4 regions of the Terrabacter koreensis genome follow, and region 2 is predicted to be linked to each of the others. Evidence: riboswitches for the same ligand, from Rfam matches in the RefSeq annotation. Region 2 holds a riboswitch; each other region holds the start of a gene.

Region 1 (5,386 bases), 350 kb from region 2:
GCGATCCAGACCTCGCTCGTCGACTTCCGCAACAACCGGGCCGTCATCCTCGGGCTCTCCGTGGGGCTCGTGCTCTTCACGGCCCTCGGGGTCGCGGTCTTCCTCAGCCTGGTGCTCGACGTGCAGTTCGGCGTCGCCTTCGCGATCGGTGCGGTCGTCGCTCCGCCCGACGCCGTGGCGGCAACGGCGGTCGGTCGCCGGATCGGGCTGCCGCGCCGCCTCGTGTCGATCCTCGAGGGCGAGTCGCTCGTCAACGACGCCACCGCGCTCGTGTCGCTGCGCACCGCTCTCGCCGCGGCCGGTCTGGCGTCAGGCACGGTCGCCTCCGACGTGACCTTCGGCCGAGTCGTGCTCGACTTCCTCTGGGCCTCGCTCGGCGGTGCAGCCATCGGCTTCGTCGTCTCGCTGGTGATCGTGGTGCTGCGCAAGCGGTTCTCGACCGAACCGGCCTTCGACACCGTGCTGTCGTTCATGGCGCCCTTCGCCGCCTACGTGCCCGCCGAGGAGGTGCACGCCTCGGGCGTCATCGCCGTCGTCACGGCGGGCCTGATCCTCGGCCACAAGTCGCCGACGACCCAGTCGGGCGCCTCGCGCCTCAGCGAGAGGATCAACTGGGGGTCGATCCAGTTCCTGCTCGAGAACGCGGTCTTCCTGCTCATCGGGTTGCAGGTGTTCTACGTGCTCCAGGACGTCCGCAGCTCCGACCTCTCCGCCGGCCGGATCGCCTTCGCGGCGGTCGGCACCCTGGTGGCGGTGCTCCTGCTCCGGCCACTGTGGGTCTTCCCGTTCCGCTACGTGCGCACCCACGTCCTGCGCGTCGAGGCCGAGGCGCCTTGGTCGCACTCGGGGGTGCTGTCGTGGGCGGGCATGAGGGGCGTCGTGACGCTCGCCGCCGCGCTGCTGCTGCCCCTCGAGACCCAACACCGTGACGTGCTCGTGCTGATCGCCGTCGTCGTCACCATCGGCACGCTCCTCATCCAGGGCACCACGTTGCCGTGGGTCGCCCGGCGCCTCGGGGTGCGCGGGCCCGACCCGCGTGAGGACGCGCTGCAGGCCGCGACGGTGCTGCAGGCGGCCACCCGGTCGGGGCTCGAGCTGCTCGACGGGATGTCCGACGTCGACGAGTCGACGAAGGAGATGCTGCGCGACCGTGCGTCCGTGCGGGTCAACCAGCTGTGGGAGCGGCTCGGGCCGCGCGGCCTCGACGGGGTCGAGCCGCCGAGCACGCAGTACCGCAGGGCGCGGCTGAAGATGCTCGACGCGGAGCGCAGCGAGGTGCTGCGACTGCGTGACGAGGGGCGTGCCGACGACGTCGTGCTGCGCACGGTGCTCGGCGCCCTCGACCTCGAGGAGACGATGCTCGACCGCCTCGAGGACCAGGAGAACCGACTGGCAGAAAGTGAGATGTTGCCCGTGGACACCATCGAGGCTCCGTGTGAGCATCTCCAGGAGAGCGACGCCTGCTCCGAGCCCCGCACCCCGGAAGGGTGTGAGGAGTGCCTCCGCGACGGCACGACGTGGGTGCACCTGCGCCTGTGCCTGGCGTGTGGGCACGTCGGCTGCTGCGACTCCTCGGAGTTCAAGCACGCGTCCGCCCACTTCCACGAGAGCTCTCACCCGGTCATGCGCTCGCTCGAGCCGGGGGAGTCGTGGCGGTGGTGCTTCGTCGACGAGGTGGTCGGCTGAGGGTCGTGTCAGTCGCGACCCGGCGTCAGTCGAGGCGCTGCGTGATGGTGTGCGTGCCCGCGACGGGGTCGTGCACGACGGTCGTCGAGGCGCACTGGACCAGCGCGAGGTAGGGCGCGACGTGCCCGCACTCCACGTCGGCCAGGATCGGCACGCCGAGCAGGCCCAGGGCGTCGCGGACGGCGTCGTGCTGGGTGAAGCCGTCGCGACCCGGAGCGTTCGTGCGCGACACCAGCACGCCGCTGGCCGCGTCGAAGAAGCCGTGCAGGCGCATCGCGTGCAGCGTGCGGCAGATGTCGTAGGAGCCCCACTCGCAGATGTCGAGCACGACGACGAGACCCTCCGGGGCGTGCCTTGCCGCGAAGGAGTTCGCGTCGCCGTAGCGGCCGCCTGCGAGGAACCCGATCGTCTCGACGCAGCCGCCGACGACACGGCCGGCCAGCATCGCGGCCTCGCCCTCGTGGCCCGGGTCGATGCGAGTCCACGTGCCGCGTCCCTCGAGGGTCATCGCCGAGACGCTCGGGTCGGCCGCGTAGTCGTCCCAGCCGGTCGAGCGGAAGCGGCCGGGGGAGTGCTGCTCGAGCTCCGTGCCGGGGATGGCTGAGGCGACGTCGACCCAGTGGAGGATGCCGTCGGGCAGCCGGTACGGGGTGTCCATGAGGTTCTGGCCGTGGATCGTCGCGATGCCCGTGGCCAGGGTGAGTGGTGTGAGCCAGGTCGACGTGTCGGAGAAGCCGACGCACCACGTCGGTTCGGCGGCCGCGACCGCGTCGAGGTCGAGCAGGTCGAGCAGGTCCATGCCCGTCTCCCCGCCCCAGGGTGGCACGACGGCCCTGATCGTCGGGTCGAGCAGCATCGACATGAGCTCGGCCGCGCGCGCCTCGCGGGGCCCGCTCACGTGGGAGGGCGCGTGGTTGAGCTCGCCCACGACGACGTCGAAGCCGCGGTCGCGAAGGCACCCGACGGCATACGTGAACCGCCCCCAGAGGGCGTCGCCGACACCCGAGCTCGGCGACGTGACGCCGATGCGGTCGCCGGGACGGAGCGGGGCGGGGTAGCGGATCGGCATGGCCGACATGGTGCCAGCCGTGCCGATCCGCCACACCCCGGTGTTCCGGGTGTCAGGCCTTCGCGGCGGTGAAGCCCTGCTCGAGGTCGGCGACGATGTCGTCGATGTTCTCGATGCCGACCGAGAGGCGCACGAGGCCGGGAGTCACGCCCGCGGCCCGACGGTCCTCCTCCGGACCCTGCGAGTGGGTCGTCGACGCCGGGTGGATGACGAGGGAGCGCACGTCGCCGATGTTCGCGACGTGGCTGTGCAGCGTCAGCGCCTCCACGAACTTCTTGCCCGCCTCGAGTCCGCCGGCGATCTCGAAGGAGAGCACGGCACCTGCCCCGCGGGGCGCGTACTTCTGCGCGTTCGCGTGAGAAGGGTTGTCGGGCAAGGACGCCCACACGACGCGCTCGACCTGGTCGTGGCCCTGGAGGTAGGCCGCGACCTTGGCCGCGTTCTCCAGGTGACGCTCGATGCGCAACGACAGCGTCTCGAGTCCCTGCGCGATGAGGAACGCGTTGAACGGCGCCGCGGACGGGCCGAGGTCGCGCAGCAGCTGCACGCGGGCCTTGAGGATGTAGGCGAGGTTGGCGCCGAGCGGGCTGCCGACGCCGAGGTCACGCGCGAAGACGAGGCCGTGGTAGCTCTCCTCGGGCGTGTTGTAGTTGGGGAACTTCTCGGCGTCCTTGGCGTAGTCGAACCGGCCCGCGTCGACGATGACGCCCGCGATGGACGTGCCGTGGCCGCCGAGGTACTTGGTCGCGGAGTGCACGACGACGTCGGCGCCCCACTCGATCGGGCGGATGACGTACGGGGTCGCGATGGTGTTGTCGACGACGAGCGGCACGCCGACCTCGTGGGCGAGACCGGCCACGGCCTCGATGTCGAGCACCTCGGCCTTGGGGTTGGCGATCGTCTCGCCGAAGAACGCCTTGGTGTTGGGCCGCACGGCCGCGCGCCAGGAGTCGATCGACGTCGGGTCCTCGACGAAGCTCACCTGGACGCCGAGCTTGGGCAGGGTGAACTTCAGCAGGTTCACCGTGCCCCCGTAGAGGCTCGGCGACGCGACGATGTGGTCACCGGCCTCGGCGATGTTGAGCAGGGCCAAGGTGGTGGCCGACTGGCCCGACGCGACGAGGAGCGCGCCCACGCCGCCCTCGAGAGCGGCGATGCGCTGTTCCACGACGTCGGTCGTCGGGTTCATGATGCGGGTGTAGATGTTGCCGAACTCCCTGAGCCCGAACAGGTTCGCCGCGTGGTCCGTGTCGTTGAAGACGTAGCTCGTGGTCTGGTAGATCGGCAGGGCGCGCGCCCCGGTGGCACTGTCGGCGCTCTGGCCGGCGTGGATCTGCTTGGTCTCGAAGGACCAGTTGGGCTCGGTCATCTCTCGTGTGCTCTTCCTCAGTCGTGTCGATGACCGGGCCCGTGACGGGTGATCGGGCCGGCGCACCGACGGGTCGGTGCGGGAGAGGAGCTCTCCGCGCTTGCCCGAGCGCCGGATGGCGTCAACGGGCCAGGTCCTCACCCGGGGCACCCCGCCGCGGTGGGAGGGTTGCCGGCCAGCGAGCCGGGGCTTGGCGCTGGCACTCATGACCTACTCGCGAGTGTACGTACGCGCGTCCGGCAGGTGGGAGCGCGTGTCCTCATCGTGGACGCACCTTCTCGCGCACACCGAAGCAGCGCGGTGCGCGTGGCGCGAGTCGCACTGTGGCGCAGTCGAACTCGTTGTCCACAGATGTGTCGAACCCCTTGCCATGTGGTCGAACATTTGTTCTACTCGAGGTAGGGTAACGAGCAGACAGGGGAGGTGGCCGTATGCCGTACGTCGCAGCACCGCGGTCCCTCTGGTCCTGGCTTCGTGACGTCGAGTACGAGCCGGCGGCCTCGGGTCACCGGTGCGGGCGGGTGCTGGTCGACGAGCGGGCCCGGTCGGTCGAGGTGACCGAGACGCTGCTGCGGGCGAGTGAGCGGGTGATGGCGCGGGTCGAGGCGCTTGAGGCCGTGAAGGCGCGCGTGGAGGCGGACCTGATGGCTGCATACGGGGCGTTGCACACGATCGCGGAGCAGCAGATCCAAGCCTTGCCGGCGGGGTCCTCGCGGCGGGCCGCGGCGCTGGTCTCGCCGGTGCGGGTCGTCGCGGAGGAGATCGCGCTCGCGACCGGCGTCGGGGCCGGGGAGGTCGGGCGCCGGTTGACGCTCGCGACAGCCCCACGGCGACACCGGCGTCTGCTGGCTGCGCTGCGTGAGGGCGGCACGTGGCTCTACCGGGCGGTGCAGGTCGCGTCCGAGACGGTCCAGCTGCCGGATGCGGACGTCGCGGCGGTGCAGGAGGCGGTGCTCGCCCCGTCGCGGGACGGGCGGCCGGTGGGGCAGCGGACGTTCACGGCCCGGTTGCGGCGGGCGGTCGCCTCGGTCGACACCCGCGGCACGGCCGAGCGGCGCGCGCACGCGCGGTCGCGGCGGGGCGTGTTCGGGCGGATGGTCGAGGACGGCATGGGCTGCCTGACGATCACGGCTGACGCGGGAACGGTCGCGGCGATCCTGGACCGGCTCAACACGACCGCCCGGAGCCTGCGCGGCACGGGCGACCCGCGCACGCTGGACCAGCTGCGCTGCGACCTGGCCACCCACGCCCTGCTGCGCAAC
Region 2 (5,386 bases):
CCGCGACGCTCGAGAGGTCGCGCTACGACCGCCCGGAACGCACGTCCCCGCAGGAGGCCATCCGCCTGCACCACGACATCCAGTCGATCCGCAGGCAGGTCGGGCGCACCCGTGCGTGGCAGACCCGGGTCAAGGGATTCCTCTGGCCCGCGGCCGCCGTCTCCTTCTGGCGGTCGCTGCCCGACCGGCTGGGCGCGCTCAGGCGCCGCGGCTGAGAGAGAGCAGCTCGCCCCTCGGGGACGAGCTGCTCTCTCGACGGGTCGCGCCGGTCAGTCCAGGTAGTCGCGCAGCACCTGGCTGCGGCTCGGGTGACGCAGCTTGCTCATGGTCTTGGACTCGATCTGGCGGATGCGCTCGCGGGTGACTCCGTAGACCTTGCCGATCTCGTCGAGCGTCTTCGGCTGGCCGTCGGTCAGGCCGAACCGCATCGACACGACGCCGGCCTCGCGCTCCGAGAGCGTGTCGAGCACCGAGTGCAGCTGCTCCTGCAGGAGCGTGAAGCTCACCGCGTCGGCCGGGACGACCGCCTCGGAGTCCTCGATGAGGTCACCGAACTCGCTGTCGCCGTCCTCGCCGAGGGGGGTGTGCAGCGAGATCGGCTCGCGGCCGTACTTCTGGACCTCGACGACCTTCTCGGGCGTCATGTCGAGCTCCTTGGCCAGCTCCTCCGGGGTGGGCTCGCGGCCCAGGTCCTGGAGCATCTGGCGCTGCACGCGAGCGAGCTTGTTGATGACCTCGACCATGTGCACCGGGATGCGGATGGTGCGGGCCTGGTCGGCCATGGCGCGGGTGATGGCCTGGCGGATCCACCACGTCGCGTACGTCGAGAACTTGTAGCCCTTGGTGTAGTCGAACTTCTCGACCGCACGGATGAGGCCGAGGTTGCCCTCCTGGATCAGGTCCAGGAAGAGCATGCCGCGGCCCGTGTAGCGCTTGGCGAGCGAGACGACGAGACGCAGGTTGGCCTCGAGGAGGTGGTTCTTGGCCTTCTTGCCGTCCTGGGCGATCCACCACAGCTCGCGCTTGAGCTTCATCTCGATCTTGTCGCCCGAGTTGAGCTTCTCCTCGGCGAACAGGCCGGCCTCGATGCGCTTGGCCAGCTCGACCTCCTGCTCGGCGTTGAGGAGGGCGACCTTGCCGATCTGCTTGAGGTAGTCCTTGACCGGGTCGGCCGTGGCGCCTGCGGTGACGACCTGCTGCGCGGGGGCGTCGTCCTCGTCGTCGTCGCGGATGACGAAGCCGGACTCCTCCGGCTCGTCGGCCTTGGCGCCTGCGGCCGGGGTGCCCTCGGCGTCGTCGGAGTCCTCGGCGCCCTCATCGGTGATCTCGACCTCCACGAGCTCGCCCTCGGGGGCGTCCTCGGGCTCGGCGTCCTCGAGATCCTCGTCGACCTCACCGGCGACGTCGGCGCCGTCTGCGGTCTTCGTGGCCGACTTCGCGGCGGTCTTCTTGGTGGCAGCCTTCTTCGCCGCGGGCTTCGCGGCGGCCTTGGCCACTCCGGCGTTGGTCGCGGCCTTCTTCGTCGTCGTCTTGGCCGCGGTCGCCTTGGTGGCCGCGGTGGGTTCGTCGCTGTCGGCGGCAGCACTTCGCGCCGGCGCGGTCTTGGCGGCTGTCTTCTTCGCTGCGGTCTTCGTCGTCGCGGTCGTCGTCCGCGTGGCGGACTTCGTCGCGGCGGCAGTCGTGTTGCGTGCGGTGGCCACACTGCCTCCCTTGGTCCCTGAACGGGTCTTCTTCGTCGTGCTCGAGTGCGGCGCGTCGACGACGATCTCGATGTCGTGCGCCTCGAGCGTCGTGAGGACCGGCTTCATCTGCTTCAGATCGAGACCGGCGTCGACCTGAGCTCGCGCGATCTCAGTGCCGGTGATGGACCCGTTGGTGCTGCCCTTGACCAGGAGCTGCATGATCGCCTCGTGCTGGAACACCTTCGGCAGGGTTTTCGGAGCTCCAGCGGTTGTTGCCTTGGGCACGGATGCAGTCGCCTTTCGTCGCACGGTCTCGCCGGATGATCGGCCCGGACGCGGGCATGCATCATCACAACGAACGAGAATGGGGGTTGGTGCCGGAAGGGCTTGGCCTGTCGGAGTCGATCCCTGAGTCGATCTCTCGGTGCGCCTCGTGCGATCCGGCACTCAGACATTATAAAACGCCCCGCGGCGTGCGAGCGAACGCACGGGGCACCAGCGCGCCGCGGACCGGCTGTTCCGGAGGTGGTCCGGTGCCGGTCGCGACCGGTTGGAGGGCGTCAGTCGCCCTTGACGGCCAGGACGGGGCAGCTCGCGTCGAGCAGGATGCGCTGGGCGTTGGACCCCAGGATGAGCTTGCCGACCGGGCTGCGACGACGCAGGCCGATGACGATGAAGTCGGCCTTCTCCTCCTCGGCGACGGAGATGAGGTCCTCGGCCGGGTCGTTGCCGCGCACCAGCTGGCGCACCTCGTGCTCCAGACCCTTCTCCTCGAGGAGCGTCTGCACGCGGGCGAGCTCGGTCTCGAACTGGCTCGCCTCGTTGGCGTCGAAGTCCTTGCCTCCCCGGTGGGAGCTGATGACGACGAGCTTCGTGCCTCGCAGGACGCATTCCTCGGCGGCTCGCCTGAGCGCCGCGCGTCCTTCCTTGGTGGCGACATAACCAACGACGATGGCCACTTTCCCGGACCTCCTTGGGACGGAAACAAGCAGTGCTCGCACCGTACCCGAAATCACGTCACACGGCGCGTGCCGCGCGGAGCCTGGCCGGCACCGCCGCGGACGAGCCGAAACGCCCGGCCCGCAGCAGGGTTCAGGCGTGGTCGTGCGGCCTTCGTTCGAGCGCGTCGCGCACGATGCGGCCCACCTGCTCCTCCTCGATGAGGAAGCCGTCGTGGCCGAACGCCGACGTGATGTGCTCGCGGTGCGAGCGGCGCAGCGCCGAGTGCAGGTCGTCGGACAGCCGCGGCGGGTAGAGCCGGTCGGTGTCGACGGAGACGATCGTGCAGTCCGCCTCGACGCGAGCGAGAGCCGCGGCGACGCCGCCACGGTCGCGTCCGACGTCGTGGGAGTTCATGGCCTCGGTGAGCACGAGGTAGGAGTTGGCGTCGAAGCGGCGGGCGAGCTTGCCGGCATGGTGGTCCAGGTAGGACTCGACGGCGAAGCGGCCGCGGTCACCTGCCCGGAGGGGGTCCTCGCCGAGCTGGGCCTCGCGGCCGAAGCGCTCGTCGAGCTCGGTCTCGGTGCGGTAGGTGATGTGGGCGATGCGACGCGCGAGACCGAGCCCGGCATCGGGCCGACGGTCGCCCGCGTAGTAGTCGCCCCCGGCGAAGTCCGGGTCGTTGCGGATCGCGAGCAGCTGCGGCTGGCACCAGGCGATCTGGTCAGCCGTCGCGTACGCCGTCGACGCGAGGACGATGCAGCGGTCGACGTCGGCGGGGTGGGTGACCGCCCACTCGATGGCCCGCATCCCGCCCATGGAGCCGCCGACGACCGCGGCGAGCCGGCGGATGCCGAGGTGGTCGAGCAGCGCCCGCTCGGCCGCGACCTGGTCTCGCACGGTGACATAGGGGAACCTGCTCCCCCAGGCCTCTCCGTCGGGAGCCGTGCTCGCGGGGCCGGTGCTGCCCTGGCAGCCGCCGAGCACGTTCGCGGCGATGACGAACCACTCGTCGGGGTCGACGGTGCGGCCGGCGCCGATGAGGGAGTTCCACCACCCCGGCGACGGGTGACCGTCGCCGGCCTCGCCCACGACGTGGCTGTCGCCGGTCAGCGCGTGCTCGACGAGGATGACGTTGTCCTTGGCCTCGTTGAGCCGGCCCCACGTCTCGTAGGCGAGACGGACGTCGGGCACCAGTCCCCCGCGCTCGAGCTCCACGTCGCCGATCGTCGCGAACTGCCGCCGGCCGACCGGGTCGCCGTCACGCCACGCGCCGTCGGTCCGCTGCCGTCGCGACGACTCGTCGTGGGCCTGCTCGTGCCCGACGCGACGGGAGTCGACAGAGGGTGCGGAGCCCGGAGCGGAGCCGGGAGCGGCGGCTGGGCGCGTCAGGCGTCGCGTGCTCTGCGTCCGGTGGGTAACGGTCATCAAGGCACTCCTCGCTCTTCGCGCTTGCGCACACCCGGGACGGGTGTGGCCAGGTCTTCACCCGGGGCACCCCACCGCGAAGGAGGGTTGCCGACCAGCGAGCCGGGGCTTGTCGCTGGCACTCATGACCTGGACCCACCATAACCGAGCCCGATGCGGCAGCCGAGGCTCCGGTCCACGACCTGGACGCGACGACCACCGGGTCCGCAGGACACCGTGACGGTCGCCCCACTCAGGCGCAGGCCGGCGGGCGAAGGCCGTGGTCGAGCGACTGCCGGACCAGCCCGGCCAGGCGGTTGTCGGGCTCCAGCTCGAGCGCCCGGTCGGCCGCGATGCCGGCACGGGCCCCGTCACCGGACCACCAGGCCAGCGAGGCGAGCAGCGACAGCACGGGGGCGGCGTGGGCGGCCGGCGTCATGCGGCACACCGCCTCGAGCCGGGAGAGCAGCAGGCGCGGCGCGGCAGCGTGGTCCCAGTCGTCCCAACCCTCCGGGTCCAGGCGGCCGGCGGAGCCCGTCGACCCGACGTGGCCCGCCGGCGTCGCAGAGAAGACCCGGAGGTCGGGACCGAGGAACACCTCCAGCATCGTCACGAGCTCGTCGGGGAGCGACTCGAGCGAGGACGCACCGGGGCAGAGCCACCCGACGAGGGCATCGCGAAACTCCCTGTCGCCCAGAGGGCCGACCACCGCCGGCAACCAGTGCTCGAGCCCGAATCCCTCGATCTCACCGTGCAGCAGGCCGCCCCAGGCCACCAGCGCGTCGTTGACGAGGAACTGTCGCGCCGACAGCTCACCGCCGTCGAGCACGCTCAGGCCGCCGCGGGCAGGGCCGGACCTGCGCGAAGGGCGTCCGGCCTCGGCGAACCGCCGCTGCCAGTCCTCGATGGCGCCGACCGTGAGCGCGTACCGCGGGGCGGAGGCCTCGAGGGGCTCGACCAGGCGGGCCAGACCGGCGCGGTCAGGAAGCACGGAGTGGCCGAGCGCCACGTAGCTCGCGACTGCGGGCACGTCGGCCTGCTCGGGCAGCAGCCAACCCTCGTCGGGACAGCAGTCGCAGCCGACCGAACGCCACCTGCCCTCGCGGACGACCAGCCGCTCGCGCACGACCACACCGGCGCGTTCGAGGCCCTCGACGAGCTCCTCGAGCAGCGGCAGCGACCCGTCCGGCTCGTCCTCGAAGCCGACGACGGCCACCGACGACGGCGAGCCCTCGAGGACGGTCGGCAGCAGCTGGGCCGCCGAGGCCGACGCGAGCGGGTCGCCGACGGCGTCGAGCCGGGCCACGAGCCCGAGCCGCTTGCCGTGGAAGCACACCACGACGACGCTGCGCTCGGGC
Region 3 (5,386 bases), on a different contig from region 2:
CGAGCGTCGTCGCATCTCGCTCTCGCTCAAGCAGGCCAACGACCAGTCCGTGCCGGTGTCGGAGTTCGACCCGACCCTCTACGGCATGGCTGCGGAGTACGACGAGCAGGGCAACTACAAGTACCCCGAGGGCTTCGACCCGGAGACGAACGAGTGGCTCGAGGGCTTCGAGGCCCAGCGCGAGAAGTGGGAGCGTCAGTACGCCGAGGCCCACGCTCGCTGGGAGGCCCACAAGGCCCAGGTCGACGCCGCGACGAAGGCCGACGCCGAGGCTGCGGCCAACGCCGGCTCCGCGACGTCCTACTCGTCCGCGACCGGCGACGTCGCCGACTCGGGTGACGCCGACCGCGCCGACCGTGGCCAGCGCAACGCTCCGGCTCCGGCCGAGGGCACCCTGGCTTCCGACGAGGCGCTCGCCGCGCTTCGCGAGAAGCTGACGGGCAACTGACGCCACTCGTCGCCTGACCCGAGGGCCCCGGACCACCACGGTCCGGGGCCCTCGTGCGTCCGGCACGGCCCGTCACCCGAGAGGCACCGCAGAAGGGGGCAGCCCGGCCGATTGGTAGTCTCCGCGGCATGCAGTCGCCCATCCGCAGGCACGTCGGTCAGGTGTTCGTCCCGGTCAGCGACATGGGGCGCTCGGCCCGCTGGTATGCCGACGTCCTGGGCTTCGAAGCCCCTGCGGCCTCGCACGAGGGCACGATCCTCGACATCCCCGTCGACGACGGTCCGAGGCTGTGCCTCGATGCCAACCGACCCGACTTCACCGCGGACGGGCCACCGCGCTTCTTCTTCTGGACCGACGACATGGTCGCCACCGTCGCGCACCTGCGGCGGCTCGAGGTCAGGATCACCTCGGACGTGGAGGACATCGGCAGCGTGTTCTTCGTCCAGTTCGAGGACCCGGACGGCAACGCGCTCATGGTCTGCCAGCGTTCCGCGTAGCCGTGCGGAGAGACCGGCGTCTCAGCATGCAAGAAGTTGGCGCCCGTATTTCCGACTCATTCAATAGGAATTGATGCCCGGCGGGTCTCCCTCGACTTCGCGAATGTGACTGCGCCGCAACATGATTCGGAGAAACTGCGCGAATGGCCTCATCGGTGAGGGCTGCCCCGAGCGGTCATTTGCGCCGATTGACGGTCTTGGGGCTGGTTCGTAGTGTCATCGACAGGTCAAGAGCTCCAGTGCAAAGCCCCGGCTCGCTGGACAGCAACCCTCCTCCGCGGCGGGGTGCTCCGGGTGAGGACCAGGCCGTCGCCAAGCAGGTGACGGCAAGCGCGGACTCGAGGTGATCGGGTCCCGGACCCGAGGAGCCGTCATGGCGCGCACCACGAGCACCTGGCTGGTGCTGCGTCGCCACGTCGACCTGCTCCGCGTGTCCAGCGCGCTCTGTCGTCGCTGACGACCGACCGACGCGGCCGCCGACCACCTCGGCCGGCCTTTCCCGGCGCAGGCCCGCGCGGCAACCCCGCACGGCCGCTGCGCCGCAACTCGTCTCGCCCGTGCATCGCCGGCCCACCCGAGTGGTCGGCGGTTCCTTCGACGCACCCTTCAGGAGCCCTCGTGACCACCACCTCGGCCGTGCGCCCCGTCGCCACGGACCAGCAGCCCGCTGCGGCGCCGCCGCCAACCACCCGTCCCGACCACGCGCCGGCCCTGACCGTCGTGCCCCGGCGCAACCCCTGGACCTGGGTGGGGGTGGCCGCCGTCGCCGTGCTCGTCGCGATGTTCGTCAACGGCCTCGCCACCAACCCCGGCTGGGACTGGCCCACCTTTGCCCGCTACTTCGCGACCGAGACGGTCATCAAGGCGCTCGGCACGACGATCCAGCTCACCGTGCTCGGCACCGTCGCGGGCTTCGTGCTCGGCGTCGTGCTCGCAGCGATGCGCCTGTCGCCCAACGCTTTTCTGCGCTCCGTGGCGTGGGCCTACATCTGGGCCTTCCGGTCGATCCCGCTGATCGTCCAGCTGCTCTTCTGGTTCAACATCGCCTACCTGTACCAGAGCATCTCGTTCGGGCTGCCGTTCGGACCGTCGTTCGGCAGTGTCGCGACGAACGACCTCTTCGGGGCGCTCGGCGCGGCCGTGCTCGGGCTCGCGCTGCACCAGGCGGCGTACGCGGCGGAGATCATCCGTGGCGGCATCCTCTCGGTCGACGAGGGGCAGCGGGAAGCGGCGTCGGCCCTCGGCATCCCGCGACGGCGGCAGTTCCTCCGGATCGTGCTGCCCCAGGCGATGCGGTCGATCCTGCCCAATGCCGCCAACGAGGTCATCAGCCTCTTCAAGGGGACCTCGATCGTCTCGGTGCTCGCGATCCCCGAGCTCTTCTACCAGGTGCAGGTGATCTACGGCCGCAACTCGAGGGTCGTGCCGCTCCTGCTCGTCGCGACGGTCTGGTACATCATCCTCACGACGCTGCTGTCGGTCGGCCAGTACTACGTGGAGCGTCACTTCGCCAGAGGAAGCTCACGCACGCTACCGCCGACGCCGTTGCAGCGTCTGCGAACCCGCTGGGCGGCCTTCGGGACATCGACCTCTCGCGCTGCCGGCACGACCACCGCGGGGGTGGCGCGATGACTGCCGTCGTCGACCTGCGCGGCGTCTCGAAGTCGTTCGGCCCGCACCGGGTGCTCGACGGCGTCGACCTCGAGCTCGCCGAGGGCACCGTGACCGTCATCCTCGGGCCGTCCGGCTCCGGCAAGTCGACCCTCCTTCGCACCATCAACCATCTCGAGAAGGTGGACCGGGGGCAGGTGCGTGTCAACGGCACCCTCATCGGCTACCGGCAGGTGGGGGAGCGGCTGCACGAGCTGCCCGAGCGCGAGGTGCTGCGGCAGCGCAGCCGCATCGGCTTCGTCTTCCAGAGCTTCAACCTGTTCCCCCACCTCACCGTGCTCGACAACGTCGTGGAAGCGCCGGTCTCGTCGCAGCGTCGACGCCGCCACGAGGTGGAGCCTGAAGCCCGGGCCCTACTCGAACGGGTCGGACTGGGAGACAAGGCCGCTGCCTACCCGAGGCAGCTCTCAGGAGGCCAGCAGCAGCGCGTGGCCATCGCGCGTGCACTGGCATTGCAGCCCGACGTCATCCTCTTCGACGAGCCGACGTCGGCCCTGGACCCCGAGCTCGTCGGCGAGGTGCTCGCCGTCATCAAGGAGCTCGCTCGCGAGGGGGCCACCCTCGTCGTGGTGACGCACGAGATCGGTTTCGCCCGCGAGGTCGCCGACACCGTCGTCTTCCTCGACGAGGGACGTGTCGTCGAGCAGGGACCACCGGGTCAGGTCATCGACCACCCGCGCCACGAGCGAACCCGCGCCTTCATCGACCGCGTCCTCTGACGCCCGCAGGACCAACCACACCTCCGGCCGCCACGGCCACCCGCTGACTCGCGCCCGTCCCAGGGTGCCGAGAGGAGACCTCATGCCCGCACGTCCGCACACCCTCCGCCGTCCGACCACGTATGCCGTCACCGTCCTCGCGCTCGCCGGCGCCGTCGCACTCGCCGCCTGCTCCGGTTCCGCCGAGGCGAGCTCGTCGTCCGTGCCTGCGGCCGGGACGGCGTCCGCAGCCGCCGCCGGCATCAACACCTCGCCAGAACAGAACCGCGTCACGGCCACCAAGGACGAGAAGGCAGCGGCACTGCTGCCCAAGGCGATCCGTGACCGTGGCACGATCACGGCCGCGAACGCCGGTGCCGGCGGCGGCACGCCTCCGCTCGTCTTCACGGCCGACGACGACAAGACCGTCATCGGTGTCGAGGTCGACCTCGCCCACCTCTTCGCCGACAAGCTCGGGCTCAGGGTCGAGACGCCGGCGACGAGCTGGGAGAACGTCTTCCTCGGCATCGACTCCGGCCGGTACGACGTCGCCCTGACCAACGTCACCGTCACCGAGGAGCGCAAGGAGAAGTACGACTTCGCCACCTACCGCAAGGACGACCTGGCCTTCGAGGCGCCCAAGGGCGGCACGTGGAAGGTCAACAGCGGCAAGGACATCGCCGGCAAGACCATCGCCGTCGGCTCCGGCACGAACCAGGAGAAGATCCTTCTCGACTGGAACGAGGCCAACGTGAAGGCAGGCCTCCAGCCCGCGACCGTCAAGTACTTCCAGTCCCAGACCGACTACTACCTCGCACTCTCCTCGCACCGCATCGACGCGTACTTCGGCCCCAACCCGAGCGTCGCCTACCACATGGCGACCAGCGGGCAGACGGAGGCCATCGGGCACTTCTCCGGCGCCGGCGACAAGCTGCAGGGCCTCATCGCCGTCCTCACGAAGAAGGGCTCGGGCCTCGCAGCGCCCTACGCCGCTGCCATCAACTCGGCCATCGCCGACGGCAGCTACGCCAAGGTGCTCCAGCGCTGGAACCTCGGCACCGAGGGGCTCGAGAAGTCCGAGGTCAACCCGCCCGGCCTGCCCAAGACCAGCTGACCTGCCGGCCCGCGCACTCGAAACCACACCTCAGGAGACGAAACCCCATGAGCACCAGCCAGATCCACATGACCTCACGGCGCCGCGCCCTGCTGGCAGCGACCGCGTTCCTCACCACTGCGACGACGCTCGGCGCCTGCGCCGACCCGGGCCCGACGGGCACCGCCGAGGTCGACCCGAAGGACCTGGGCGGCTCGAAGGTCCTGCCCGTCTCGTTCGACACGTCGGCCGTCCAGAAGCGCCCCACCGGCACGCTCCACCCCGAGATCGCAGCCGAGCTCCCGGCGTCCGTCAGGGCCGGCGGCACCCTCGTCATCGGCAGCGGCGGCGCAGGGGGCGGCATACCTCCTCTCGCGTTCACGGCGGACGACAACCGCACGCCGATCGGCGTCGAGGTCGACGTCGCCCACCTCGTCGCCGACGTCCTCGGCCTGAAGCCCGAGGTGCGAACGACGAGCTGGGAGAACCTCTTCATCGGCGTCGACTCCGGCAAGTACCAGGTGGCGATCTCGAACGTCGGAGTCTCGGAGGAGCGCAAGGAGAAGTACGACTTCGCCACCTACCGGCTGGGCCTGCACGCCTTCGAGGCCAAGAAGGGCTCGGGCCTTCGAGTCACGGGGCCGGCCGACATCTCCGGCAAGAGGGTCGCCGTCGGCTCGGGCACCCTCCAGGAGGCCATCCTGCTGCGCTGGAACGAGGCGAACGCCAAGGCGGGCCGCGCCCCGGCCGAGCTCGTCTACTACCAGGGCACGACCGAGTACTACCTGGCCCTCGACTCCGGCCGCATCGACCTCTACCTCGGCCCCAACCCGACGGCGACGTACCACGTCGTCACGGCGGGCAGGACGCAGATCGTCGGCACGGTGTCGTCGAGCTACCCCATCCCGGGGAAGGTCGGGGTGCTCACGAAGAAGGGCAGCGGCCTGGCGAAGCCCGTCTCCGACGCGATCAACGCCGC
Region 4 (5,386 bases), on a different contig from region 2:
GTCGACCTCTTCCTCACCGACTCGACCAACGCCGACGTGCCCGGGTTCACCACGCCCGAGCTCGAGATCGCGCCGGCCATCGACAAGGTCTTCCGCCACGCCGAGCGACGCATCATCGTCGCCTGCTTCAGCAGCCACGTGCACCGCGTCCAGCAGGTGCTCGACGCCGCCGAGAAGGCCGGCCGCAAGGTCGCCATGGTCGGCCGCTCCATGGTGCGCAACATGGGCATCGCCTCCGAGCTCGGCTACCTGAAGGTGCCCGACGGCATCCTCATCGACATCAAGAAGATCGACAGCCTGCGCGACGACGAGCTCGTCCTCATCTGCACGGGTTCGCAGGGCGAGCCGATGGCGGCGCTCTCGCGCATGGCCAACCGCGACCACCGCATCGACGTGGGTCCGGGTGACACGGTCCTGCTCGCGAGCAGCCTCATCCCCGGCAACGAGAACGCCGTCTACCGCATCATCAACGGCCTCATGCGCCTGGGCGCGAACGTCGTGCACAAGGGCAACGCGAAGGTGCACGTCTCCGGTCACGCCAGCGCCGGCGAGCTGCTCTACTGCTACAACATCGTCAAGCCGCGCAACGTGCTCCCGGTCCACGGCGAGTGGCGCCACATGCACGCCAACGCCCAGCTCGCCATCCAGTCCGGCGTCCACCCCGACAACGTCGTGCTCGCCGAGGACGGCGTCGTCGTCGACCTCGTCGACGGCCACGCGTCGGTCGCCGGCGTCGTCGAGTGCGGCTACGTCTACGTCGACGGCAGCAGCGTGGGCGGTGCCGACGAGGCGCTGCTGAAGGACCGGCGCATCCTGCGCGACGAGGGCTTCATCACGTGCATCGTCGTGCTCGACGCAGCCACCGGCAAGATCGCGAGCGGCCCCGAGATCACCGCCCGCGGCTTCGTCGAGGACGAGGAGATCTTCCAGCAGGTCATCCCCAAGGTCGAGCGGGCCGTCGAGGAGGCCGTCGCCAACGGGGTGCGCGACGACCAGCAGCTCCAGCAGGTCGTACGCCGGGCCGTGGGCTCCTGGGTCGGTGGCAAGATCCGCCGTCGGCCGATGATCATCCCGGTCGTGCTGCAGGCCTGACGTGACGGTGCAGCAGGTCGGCGGGGCGGCTCCGGCAAGTCGTCCCGACGAGCCCGACGGACCGGTCGGCGCCGAGCCGTCGCGCCCGTCCCCGCGGCGGCGCCGCCATCGCTGGCTCGACGCCGCCATCGCGATCGTCCTGCTCGTCCTGGTCGCGGTGGGGGCGCTGCGCTGGCTCGACTCGACGGCATACCTCGTCGTCGTGCTGCAGACCGCCGGGCCCTTCGTGCTGATCGGGCTGGGTCTGCTCCTCGTGGCGACCCTCGTGGGGCGTCGGTGGGTCATGGCGGCCCCCGTCGTCATCGCACTGGCCGTGGCGGTCACCGTGGCGGCTCCGGCGTTCCGGGCGTCGTCGTCACCGAAGGTCGAGCCCGACCTCACCGTCATGTCGGCGAACGTCTGGATCGGCTCCGCCAACGTGAACCAGCTCATGGACGCCGTGCGCTTCCACTCCGTCGACGTGCTGGTGCTCGTCGAGGCGACGCCCGCCCTGATGCAGCGGCTCGACGCCGAGGGTGCCGGCGACTACTTCACGCACCGTGAGGGGGCCGCGCGGCCGAGCACCTCCAGCGGCACGATGGTCCTGTCGCGCTACCCGCTCTCGGTGCGCAGTGCGGGCACCGACCCGGCCGTGGAGGCCACGCAGAGCGTCCAGCCCGAGCTCGACGTCACGACGCCGAAGGGGACCGTGCGCCTCAAGGTCGCCCACCCGACGGCTCCGCTGCGTGGTGACACCGTCGAGTGGCGTGCCGGGCTCCAGGCGCTCCGGTCCTGGAAGGAGCGACTCGACGGCGACGAGCCCGTCGTCATGGCGGGAGACTTCAACGCGTCGTTCGGCCATCCGGCGATGCGTGACGTGGCCGCGGGCCTTGCCGACGCGCAGCGCACCGACGGGCAGGGATGGGTGCGCACGTGGCCCTTCGCGGGCAACCGCCTGCCCGCCTTCGTGCAGCTCGACCACCTGCTGAGCCGAGGGCTCACCGTCGTCTCGGCGGGTCAGGTCGCCGTCAACCGCGCCGACCACGCCGCGGTGTGGGCCGGCTACGCCCTGCCCAAGCGCTGAGCGGCCCTGCAGCCGACCGGCCTACGGCGGCTGACGGGGTCACCAGGGACGCTCGACCTCGACGTCGCGCGGGTCGGTGCCGTCGACGGCCCAGCCCGACTCGGTGAGGGTCCAGTCGGCCGAGGGGCCCTGCGCGACGAGCCCGGCGACGGCCGACACGAGGCGGTCGACGCCCTCGAGCGTCGAGCCGAGGCCGATGCTCGCGCGCACCGCGGTGCCCGAGCGCTCGCCCCACGGGTCCTCGAGCAGCTCGTCGACGAGCAGGTGGGCGCAGAACTTGCCGTCGCGCACGCCGATGCCGTGTTCGACCGACAGCACCTGCGACACGAGCGACGAGTCCCAGCCGTCGACGGTGAACGCGACGACGCCGACGCGGTCGTGGTCCTCGCCGAAGATCGAGAGCAGCTCGACGCCCGGCACCTCGCCGAGTCCGGTCGTCAGCCGCTCGAGCAGCTGCTCCTCGTGGGCCTCGATGGCGTCGCGGTGACGGCTGATCGTGGCGCACGCGGCGGCCAGGGCGATCGCGCCGATGACGTTGGGGCTGCCGCCCTCGTGCCGAGCGGGACCGGTGGCCCACGTCGTGCCCTCCTCGGTGACCGAGCGCGTCGCGCCGCCTCCGAGCAGGTAGGGGCTGCCGGCATCGAGCCAGTCGGAGCGACCGGCCAGCACGCCTGCGCCGTAGGGGGCGTACGTCTTGTGGCCGGAGAACGCGACGTAGTCGGCGTCCCAGCCGGCGAGGTCGATCCGGCGGTGGGCCGAGAGCTGGGCGGCGTCGACGGCGATGCGGGCGCCGTGGTCGTGGGCCAGCGTGGCGAAGCGCTCGATCGGCCACACCTCGCCGGTGACGTTCGAGGCCGCGGTGAGCACGACGAGGCGGTGCCGCGAGGGGTGGTCGTTCAGGGCCTCCTCGAGCAGCGCGTGGGCGTCCTCGACGGTCTGGGGCACGGGCAGCCGCACGGTGCGGAAGCGCCCCCAGGGCAGCAGCGTCGAGTGGTGCTCGGTGCCGAAGACGAAGACGGTCGTGCGGCTCGGCAGCGCCTTGCTCAGCAGCGCCCACGAGTCGGTCGTCGTGCGGGTGAAGACGACCGAGTCGTCCGCGCGAGCCCCGACGAACGAGGCCACCTCGGCGCGAGCCTGCTCGTACCAGGCGCTCGTCAGGCGTGAGGCGAAGCCGGCGCCCCGGTGCACGGATGAGTACGTCTCGAGGGCCCGGTCGACCGCCGCCCTGACCGTCTCGAGCGCGGGGGTCGACGCGGCGTGGTCGAGGTTCGCGTATGCCGTGTCGCCGCTGAGCGTCGGCACCCGCAGTCCTGCGCCGACGACCGCGGGCAGCGAAGCGGCCTCGGGGACGACGTGCAACGCGCGGGTCCGGACGACGGGGGCGGGGGCGCCACCACAGAGGGAGGTGCTGGGAAGGACCGACATGAGAGTGCTCCTGGGGGACCGAGGGACCCACCGGATGCAGGTCCGCGCTTGCCGGCCGCGATCGCACGAGCTGGATCTCTCGAGCTGATCGGGGTCGACCTGGTCGTCACCCGGAGCACCCCACCGCGGAGGAGGGTTGCTGGCCAGCGAGCCGGGGCTTGTCACTGGCACTCATGACCTGGCATCGAAGATAGGGCGGCCCCTCTCGGCCTGTCCACCCTCCGGTCCGCGGATGTCGGCATCTGAGACGGCCTCAACCCGTGATGGCGGGTTCGTGTTCTGACCCATGTGCCTCTGTTGCGCGTGTGACGCGTGAGTTCAGAGGTGCCTTGACGTACGGTGCGACCATGGGGTCTCGTCCGTCCAGCAGCCAACGCTCGAGCACCGCCGCGGCCACACGGGCCAAGGGGGCGACCGGCAGCACCACGTCGCGCCCGCCGGCCGCCCGCTCGTCCCGGCCCGCGCAGCGCAAGCCCGCCGCGCGCAAGCCGCCGGCCAAGCCCGCCCGCAAGACCCGTGACGGCGGGCTGCCCTTCCCGCTCAGCGCGATGCGAAGCACCTGGATGGGCGTCTCCCACATGGCCGGGGGAGCGGTGCGACGCGTCGGCCACAGCGCTGCCGACCTCGAGCCCGAGCACCGTCGCGACGGCATCGGTTTCGCCCTCATCGCGCTCGCCGTCGTCGTGGCGGCCCGCGAGTGGTGGGGCGTCGCCGGCACGTTCGGCCAGATCGTGCACGCCATCTTCGCCGGCACCTTCGGGCGCGTCGCGTATGCCGTCCCGCTCGTCCTGCTCGCCCTCGGCCTGCGCATGCTGCGCGCCCCGCAGGACGAGGCGACGACCAACCGCGTCGTCATCGGCACCATCGCGCTGACCTTCGCGGCCTGCGGTCTGGCGCACCTGGCGGACGGCATCCCCAACCCGCCCGATGGCGCCGACGGCATGCGTGCCGCCGGTGGCATCCTCGGCTTCCTCGCCTCGAGCCCCCTCGCGGCCGCGGTGTCGTCCTACGGCGCGCTCGTCCTGCTCATCCTGCTCGGCATCTTCGGCCTGCTCGTCATCACGGCCACGCCGGTCAACATGATCCCGACGCGCCTGCACCAGCTCAAGGCTCTCGTCATCGAGCGTGGCCACCACGACGAGGCGGGCGCCGAGCCGGAGGACGCCCCGACGGCAGCGCTCAAGCGCGCCCGTCGCAAGCCGGTCGACCTCTCCGACCGTGACGGTGACGAGGCCTTCCGCCAGGCCGCGCAGAAGGGCGGCGACGACGAGCCCACGACCCGCCTGCGTCCCGGCGAGAAGCGTCCGACGGCCCCGGGTGTGCTGGCGCCCCGTCCCAGTGGCGAGAAGGCGATCGACGCCACCGACCCCAAGACCCTCGGCGCCCCCGACACCGGCAAGGTCGGCCCGAAGGCCGAGCTCATCCCGCCGCCCATGTCGGAGATGCCGGCACGTGTCGAGCAGCTCAGCCTCGGGGGCGACATCACCTACCAGCTGCCCGACCACTCCATGCTGACGCCGGGTCCCCCTCACAAGACGCGCAGCGAGACCAACGACCGCGTCGTCGAGTCGCTGACCAACGTCTTCGACCAGTTCGACATCGACGCCGCCGTCACCGGCTTCACGCGTGGCCCGACGGTCACCCGCTACGAGGTCGAGCTCGGCTCCGGCACCAAGGTCGAGCGGGTCACCGCGCTCTCCAAGAACATCGCGTATGCCGTCGCGTCGGCCGACGTGCGCATCCTCAGCCCCATCCCGGGCAAGTCGGCCATCGGCATCGAGATCCCGAACCTCGACCGCGAGAACG

Evidence for each region. Region 2 has a riboswitch for S-adenosylmethionine ahead of metX (homoserine O-acetyltransferase MetX). Riboswitches for the same ligand answer to the same signal wherever they lie in the genome.
Region 1: it holds a riboswitch for S-adenosylmethionine, as region 2 does, so the genes downstream of both, ACYVNR_RS00640 (bifunctional o-acetylhomoserine/o-acetylserine sulfhydrylase) here and metX (homoserine O-acetyltransferase MetX) in region 2, are expected to answer to the same signal.
Region 3: it holds a riboswitch for S-adenosylmethionine, as region 2 does, so the genes downstream of both, ACYVNR_RS18400 (putative leader peptide) here and metX (homoserine O-acetyltransferase MetX) in region 2, are expected to answer to the same signal.
Region 4: it holds a riboswitch for S-adenosylmethionine, as region 2 does, so the genes downstream of both, ACYVNR_RS09170 (aminotransferase class V-fold PLP-dependent enzyme) here and metX (homoserine O-acetyltransferase MetX) in region 2, are expected to answer to the same signal.

Annotation. Positions count from the first base shown of each region.
Region 1 covers NZ_BAAGQU010000002.1:55,573-60,958, forward strand. The annotation lists gene ACYVNR_RS00630 (Na+/H+ antiporter) at 1-1,686, shown strand, start outside; gene ACYVNR_RS00635 (LD-carboxypeptidase) at 1,712-2,755, opposite strand; gene ACYVNR_RS00640 (bifunctional o-acetylhomoserine/o-acetylserine sulfhydrylase) at 2,808-4,124, opposite strand; SAM riboswitch class IV at 4,216-4,335, opposite strand; gene ACYVNR_RS00645 (13E12 repeat family protein) at 4,556-5,386, shown strand, end outside.
Region 2 covers NZ_BAAGQU010000002.1:405,131-410,516, reverse strand. The annotation lists gene ACYVNR_RS02270 (transglutaminase family protein) at 1-215, shown strand, start outside; gene ACYVNR_RS02265 (RNA polymerase sigma factor) at 270-1,901, opposite strand; gene ACYVNR_RS02260 (universal stress protein) at 2,243-2,641, opposite strand; gene metX (homoserine O-acetyltransferase MetX) at 2,775-4,049, opposite strand; SAM riboswitch class IV at 4,065-4,179, opposite strand; gene ACYVNR_RS02250 (DUF4192 domain-containing protein) at 4,282-5,386, opposite strand, start outside.
Region 3 covers NZ_BAAGQU010000011.1:141,857-147,242, forward strand. The annotation lists gene rpsA (30S ribosomal protein S1) at 1-448, shown strand, start outside; gene ACYVNR_RS18395 (VOC family protein) at 577-945, shown strand; SAM riboswitch class IV at 1,171-1,284, shown strand; gene ACYVNR_RS18400 (putative leader peptide) at 1,319-1,402, shown strand; gene ACYVNR_RS18405 (amino acid ABC transporter permease) at 1,564-2,577, shown strand; gene ACYVNR_RS18410 (amino acid ABC transporter ATP-binding protein) at 2,574-3,335, shown strand; gene ACYVNR_RS18415 (ABC transporter substrate-binding protein) at 3,418-4,428, shown strand; gene ACYVNR_RS18420 (ABC transporter substrate-binding protein) at 4,476-5,386, shown strand, end outside.
Region 4 covers NZ_BAAGQU010000004.1:1,372,276-1,377,661, forward strand. The annotation lists gene ACYVNR_RS09160 (ribonuclease J) at 1-1,092, shown strand, start outside; gene ACYVNR_RS09165 (endonuclease/exonuclease/phosphatase family protein) at 1,094-2,155, shown strand; gene ACYVNR_RS09170 (aminotransferase class V-fold PLP-dependent enzyme) at 2,195-3,580, opposite strand; SAM riboswitch class IV at 3,620-3,759, opposite strand; gene ACYVNR_RS09175 (FtsK/SpoIIIE family DNA translocase) at 3,928-5,386, shown strand, end outside.